2 regions of the Peribacillus sp. YIM B13477 genome follow, and region 2 is predicted to be linked to the other one. Evidence: predicted binding sites of a transcription regulator. Region 2 holds the regulator's gene; the other holds the start of a gene.

Region 1 (3,434 bases), on a different contig from region 2:
TTTAAACACAAAAAATTAGTCTTCGTTAGGCTTTTATTTAACCTGATTCACACTTGCCTAAAAGAAAAAACACCAAATGGCAACCACCCATCTCAACTAACCATCTAAATAGGATGTCATTCCCTTATTCAGTACTTTTTTTGCCATGCCAAATAACCCTCCAAAACTCTTTTGGAAGGATTTTTCTCTGTATCACAAAACCGTTATTTGGCTAAATCCCGGAACGACTTTTCTCATTTTTTAAAAGCGTATATATCCCCTGAAGGAGATTCTTAATACTGGCAAAGAGCAACTCTTTGGCAGACGTTCCTTGTAATATTTCTTTTCATGGATTAAATTAATCGATTCAAAGATAATCAGGGCCGATTTTTTTCTACTATCCCGGGAATGGATTGGATCACTTATATTTCTTCTACGATTACAACTAAAAGGATAACTAAAAAGTTTCTTCACCCGTTTTCTTTTCCTTAAAATAAATTGATGATTATTCTACCTTAACTTTAATTTTATCAGTGGCATTATACCCATAACCTTTTTTATTCCAAAAAGGTAAATTAGGTTGAATTTAACCAAATGAATCTGTTGCTCTGGATTTAATCGTATACTCACCTTTTTCTAAAATAGTCCATTCAAATGACCAACTAACCCATCCATACCCAATATTCTTACTAGGTAATATATCAGCTTTTCTCCATGTATAGCCACCATCAATACTAATTTCCACCTTTGTAATTACTCCTTTTCCTGTCCATGCAATCCCTCTTATTAAATGCTTACCAGTATTTACAAATTCCATATCCAGCGGTTTTTGGATAGTCGAATTGATATTTATTGTAGTGACTGGATATGCATCCAGATCATTGTCTTTATTTGGATAATACACGTAATCAATTGTTTGAAAAGGCCCATTGAATTTAGAATTAATAACACTTATCTGCTTTATCCACTTAACAGATGCCATTGCATACCACTGCGGAACTATTAACCTCAGTGGATAACCATGTTTAAAAGGAATTGGCCGATTATTATACTCATATGCAATAATGGTATCCGGATGCAGTGCTTTCTCGATAGGCAAACTCCTAGTGTAGGTGTAAACCTCATCTAGATCGGTCCTATTTCCATAATCATAACCCTCCACGACAACTTCTTTAGCCCCTTCACCCAGTCCAGATAGTTCAAGTAAGGTCCTTAATGGCACGCCTTTCCACCTACCTTGGCTAATGGCTCCCTTTCCCCATTGTTCTCCAAATATTTTAGGTTCGAATAGATTACGCTTGTCTCCTGAGCATTCATACAGAGTTTTTTATCTTTTGTATCCACTCATAAGCTGATATAGCAGCAGTCCATTCCGGTTCTTTTCTAAAGTCAGTTGTTATTACTGAACAACTACCAGATTGTAAGAACTTAGCACCGTTCGCAAACACTTGAACCTCAATCTGAATTTCCATTTGTATACTCCTAACTCTCTGTGCCTTTTCCTTCCTGAATTTAAAAAGGGCTTTTTTTAATCCTCAACGATCACACTAATAATTTCATTAAACTTAATTTTCTCGTAGGAACTATCTTTCTTCTGAATACTTAACTCTTTCGTGATAGGATCAATATACACACAGTATCCATGCAGTTCAATTGGATTTCCCTCGTTATGCAATCTAAAGCTTATCGGTAAATGATATTCCATCGCATAATGAATGTTGTTTTCAAATTCTTCAACCTGGTATTCATCAAGGACAGGTTTTTTATTTAAGAAATAATCGTCCGTATTCTTTTTTTTAGTTAATGCTTTATGTTCTGGTAATATCAATGCTGCTTGCCATTTAATGATTCCTCTATCACGAATTGTACCCATTATAAAGATCCCACCTTTTCATTTATCATATACGAACTAACGTTCTTATTGAAGGTAGAAAAAAATATTCATCCACCTTGTCATTGGAAAATTGGTCTTCCTTTTATAAATGTTATGGGTTTTACTAATTTTAAGGATATAATTACCTTAAATACAGAGTGAGGACGGGAATTTCAGATGAAGATATCAGAAGTGTTTACAGCAGGTGGAGTACCTAATATTACGTATAATTCAAGGGAAAACTTAGAATTAGAAGATAACTTAACAATGGATTTGGATTTACAGGGTAAAATTATTTCTATAACTGGTCCTACGAAAATTGGTAAAACAACACTTTGTAAAAAGGTTATATCAATGGATAATCTTATTTTAATATCCGGTGGTGCTATAAAATCGGGAGAAATATTATGGTCTAGTATTATCGATAAAATGGTTATTCCAAATGGTTGGAGTAAAGATAAAGGAAATGAAAAAGAAAAAAAAGAAACTACTAGTTTTAAAGCTATGATTGAAGCTGGTTTCTCTGGATTATTTAAAGGTAGGGTAGAAGGGGCAGATACAGAATCAGAATCCGAAAAAAATACTACAAAGGAATCCGAAAACTTTACTCCTAACCCAATGAATGCTGCAATCGAATCGTTATTAAAAACCGGTAAAATTTTATTGATTGATGATTTTCATTATTGTAACCCCGAAGTACAAACTGATATTATAAGAGCATTAAAAGAGCCTGTTGGATCAGGCCTGAAAGTTATATTATGTTCTGTTCCACATAGAGGCGTTGATTCAATTAAAGTTGAAAAGGAAATGGAAGGAAGGGTAATTCAATTAAGTATTGATCCATGGGAGAGAGACGAACTATATGAAATTTCTAAAAAAGGATTTGATGCGTTAAATATAGAATGCCCTGATTCTGTTATTCAAAATTTCATTAGCGAAAGTTATAAAAGTCCTCATTTAATGCAAGATTTTTGTTATTGGTTTTGCAGAACAAATAAAATTAGAGAAAAGCAGCTAATTAAACAACAATTACCTGAAGACGTTGATTTTGAAGAGTTTTATCTAAAGCTTGTGAAAAATCATGCTTCTAAAGATCTTTACGATAAACTTGTCGCAGGACCTCCAAGAGAAAGAAAACTGAGGGAATTCCAGAACGGCAGTGAGGGTGACGTCTACTATGCTGTTATGACAGCATTATCTTACTTAACTCATGAAACTGAGATAACTGTTGATATGGTCAGAGAACAGTTAAAGGAAATATTAGTTTCATCTTCAATGCCAAACAAAACACAAGTCAAACAAGTTCTCCAAAAAATGTCAGAATTAGCAAAAGACCATACGAATAGGGAACCTGCATTAGATATTCAAGGGGATCGAGTTTATATAGTCGATCCATTCTTTTCATTTTATTTAAAATGGAGTGAAAAATAATTGGATCAAAAAGAACCAGTATCATTATCGATACTGGTTTTTCTTTTGCATTTAAATTAGTTTTTGTTCTCTTTTATTTCAATTTGACCTTACATATTATGCCGAATAACACAATACTACAATAACTGTACGAAGACACAAAGATAAGTAC
Region 2 (3,434 bases):
AAAAACGGCAGTTCAACCAGCTGGTATGGCGAAACGGAATATCATGGTGTCAATGATATGTATACCAAAGCGTATGAAGCTGGCTACCAAACGGTTTTTGTTCAGCTTCATGATTCAGCTGGAAATGGGTCAGTGAGCCAATATGCCAATGGAAGGCTTTTAGCTCAAATGCTTTCAGAAATCAGTAACCATTTCGGGGGCAAAAAAGTAAATATTATAGCTCACAGCAAAGGGGGCCCAGACACCCAAGCGGCTCTAGTCCACTATGGAGCACACCAATATGTTGGAAGGGTGATCACTTTAGCTTCCCCACATCATGGTTCTCACTTAGCTGATTTGGCTTATAGCTGGTATGCGGGCTGGCTTGGTTCCTTATTAGGTCAAAAAGATGAGGGAACTTATTCTTTACAAGTTGGTAAAATGGCTGAATTTCGTTCTGTCACGGATAACCATATCAACTCTCGTAAAAACTTGTATTTCACTGTGGCAGGTATGAACAGAGGCCCGGTACTATCAGCCTTATCAATGGGGGGACAATATTTATCATCATATGGGGAAAATGATGGACTGGTGAATGTATGGAGTACAAAAATACCCTATGCAACACATTTATTTACGGGTCCCAACTTTGATCACGACAATATTCGAGTTGGCTCAGCTGTATTTTCAAGAATTGAACCCTATTTAAAAAGCACATCCACCGCTGGGATTCCTGCATATCATGTTAATTATAAAGAACGAGTTGAAGATGATGTCATTACAACAGCACTCGCTCAAACCGTTCTGGGTGATGTCCTGAAACAAAATGTCTGGGTCGAACAAAGCTTCCATGTAAATGAAGCTGCCCCAGGTAATATAAGCATATATACAGCCTCAAATGAAGTCGAGGTTGAATTGATTTCTCCATCCAATAAAAAGTATTCACCTTCCTTAAAGGTTCATTCAGCCAAAAATGAAACTTCCTTTTTTAATGGTGCAACCATCCAATCATTCTACAGAAATAACCTTGAAATTGGTGACTGGAAAGTACGAATGAAGACTAAATCGCCAAAAGACGCCTTCCTGTTCACAGCACAATTTAACGAAAAGAATCCCATTACATTAAGTATGACCGGTAAAGTTAAGCAAAAAGATGCAAAATTTTTAATAAAGAATCCAATGAATGATAAAAAAAGACCAATCAGTACAACATTTTTGGTTCATCTGATAGATGAAACCGGTAATGAAATTAGTGAAAAAAACTCAATTAAGGCAATGGATACTGAAAATTTTACTGGCACCCTTCCAGAAGTACCTAAGTCAGGTGTTTATAATGTAACAATAGATGTTAAGGAAAAAAATGTGGATGGTACTGTAAGAACCCGGACGCTGATTCGTTCGGTCTATATTGAGAAATAACGAAATGCCTTCTCTTAGTTGAGGAGGCATTATTTTGATGGTAGGGGTAACTAGGGAGATGGTAATTCAGCCAATGGAAACAGCCAGGTCGTAATTACTTATTGAAGTATTAATTCAACGGGTCTCTGATGGATATGGTTGGAAGTTTGTTATCGGGGGAAAATAAATATATGTATTTTTTTCCCTGCACTTGCAAATGGTTGTCAACAAGTGCAGATTCAACAGTGGAATGACTTGGTCGATCTAAACCTTATTAAAGTGGGGATTTTAAATCCTCTTTTTTTTATTTCAATGAGCTTTTTCCAAAGTATCATATTACGAGAAAGGCGATAGTAACTTTCATCCCTTATAAAGGATGTTTAAATTCGCATGAAACTAGATTCTATTAAAAAATATTTCAATATCTACTCTTCCATATGCATATTGAGAGAATTCTGGACATAAATTAAACAAACAAAAAAAGCGCGGGAAGCGCTTTTAGTGTATTTGTCTATATAAGCCTATTACTTTTCCAAGTATCGAAACATCTCGTAAAATAATTGGTTCCATATTTGAGTTCTCAGGCTGAAGCCTTATGTAATCCGGTTCCTTAAAGAATCGTTTTACAGTGGCTTCATCATCTTCCGTCATCGCCACGACGATATCTCCATTATTGGCACTGCTTTGTTGTTTCACGATGACATAATCTCCATCATGAATTCCTGCTTCTATCATACTTTCACCCATGATTTCCAGCATGAATACATGGTCATCATGTGGAACCATGCTTTCGGGAAGCGGAAAGTATTCTTCAATGTTCTCAATGGCCGTTATCGGCATGCCCGCTGTTACTTTTCCAAGTAACGGCACGTTCACGACATTGACTTTGGGAATATTGTTCGCTTCCTCCAAATTCATTATTTCAATGGCCCTTGGCTTGGTTGGGTCACGTCTAATAAGGCCTTTACTTTCCAGGCGGGATAAATGTCCGTGTACTGTTGAACTTGATGCAAGTCCCACTGCTTCGCCAATCTCCCGTACGGAAGGCGGATACCCTTTTTGGCGGACCTCTTCTTTAATGAAATCAAGAATATCTTGCTGCCGTTTTGATAGTTTTGTCATTTGTGCACCTCTTCCCCAATGTTCTTTGCTACATTATAGCATGGCCCCCATCTCTATACAAACATAAGTTCGAATTTGTTGTTGACTGAAACAAACGTTCGTATTATAATTTGATCATAACATACGAACGAACATTCGCTTTGGAGGGATTATTATGAAAAAATTATACAAAAATTATATTTATACGATTCTATTAGCGGGATCAGTATTCATCTTTTCAATTTTATTCTCTTGTACATTGAACAATGATCAAAAAAAGGATTTCCTTTCTATAGAAGTAAGCGAGGGTGACACCCTATGGGGAATTGCCGAAAAATATGAAGAATCAAATTTGACAAAAAAAGAATTCATTGGTTGGATAGAAGAGAATAATGGAGTCAGCGCGGATTCGATAAAGCCTGGACAAGTCATTGTCATACCGGTTAAAGGGGAAGAACTTGTCCAGAATTTGGCCAGTGAGCAGTAAGTAGTAAAGGTAGGGTATTATGAAGGCGGTAATCTATTGTAGGGTCAGCACCGAAAAAGAGTCACAGGAAACATCATTGGCAAGGCAGGAAGATGAATTAGTCAAATTGGCTGAAAAGATGGATGTGGAAGTTGTCTCCATTATAAAAGAACAGGCAAGTGGTTATGAGTTGAATCGGGATGGCATTTTTGACATGCTCGAACTATTTAAAACCAAAGAAGCTGAAGTGCTATTAATCCAGGATGAAACAAGACTGGGAAGAGGGAATGCCAAAATAGCCCTTTTCCATGTCATCCTTAAAGAAGCTGTGAAAATTTATACTCTCTCACACGATGGGGAGCTGGAGTTATCGGATTCGGATGCCATGGTCATTCAGATAGTGGGCATTGTAGAAGAATATCAAAGGAAACTACATAATCTTAAAATAAAGCGCGGAATGATGAGAGCCGTTGAAAAAGGGTACCGTCCT

Evidence for each region. Region 2 encodes LexA, which represses DNA repair genes until DNA is damaged. Its sites were predicted from a motif close to CGAACATATGTTCG; they were not measured.
Region 1: a site for LexA is predicted at 1,885-1,898, ahead of ACFX4H_RS26305 (YolD-like family protein). Genes of this name have one in related genera too.

The regions. Positions count from the first base shown of each region.
Region 1 covers NZ_JBHZPD010000020.1:14,583-18,016, forward strand. The annotation lists gene ACFX4H_RS26295 (molybdopterin-dependent oxidoreductase) at 566-1,300, opposite strand; gene ACFX4H_RS26300 (hypothetical protein) at 1,293-1,451, opposite strand; gene ACFX4H_RS26305 (YolD-like family protein) at 1,508-1,852, opposite strand; gene ACFX4H_RS26310 (hypothetical protein) at 2,030-3,283, shown strand.
Region 2 covers NZ_JBHZPD010000009.1:21,197-24,630, reverse strand. The annotation lists gene ACFX4H_RS21890 (esterase/lipase family protein) at 1-1,398, shown strand, start outside; gene lexA (transcriptional repressor LexA) at 1,876-2,499, opposite strand; gene yneA (cell division suppressor protein YneA) at 2,654-2,965, shown strand; gene ACFX4H_RS21875 (YneB family resolvase-like protein) at 2,985-3,434, shown strand, end outside.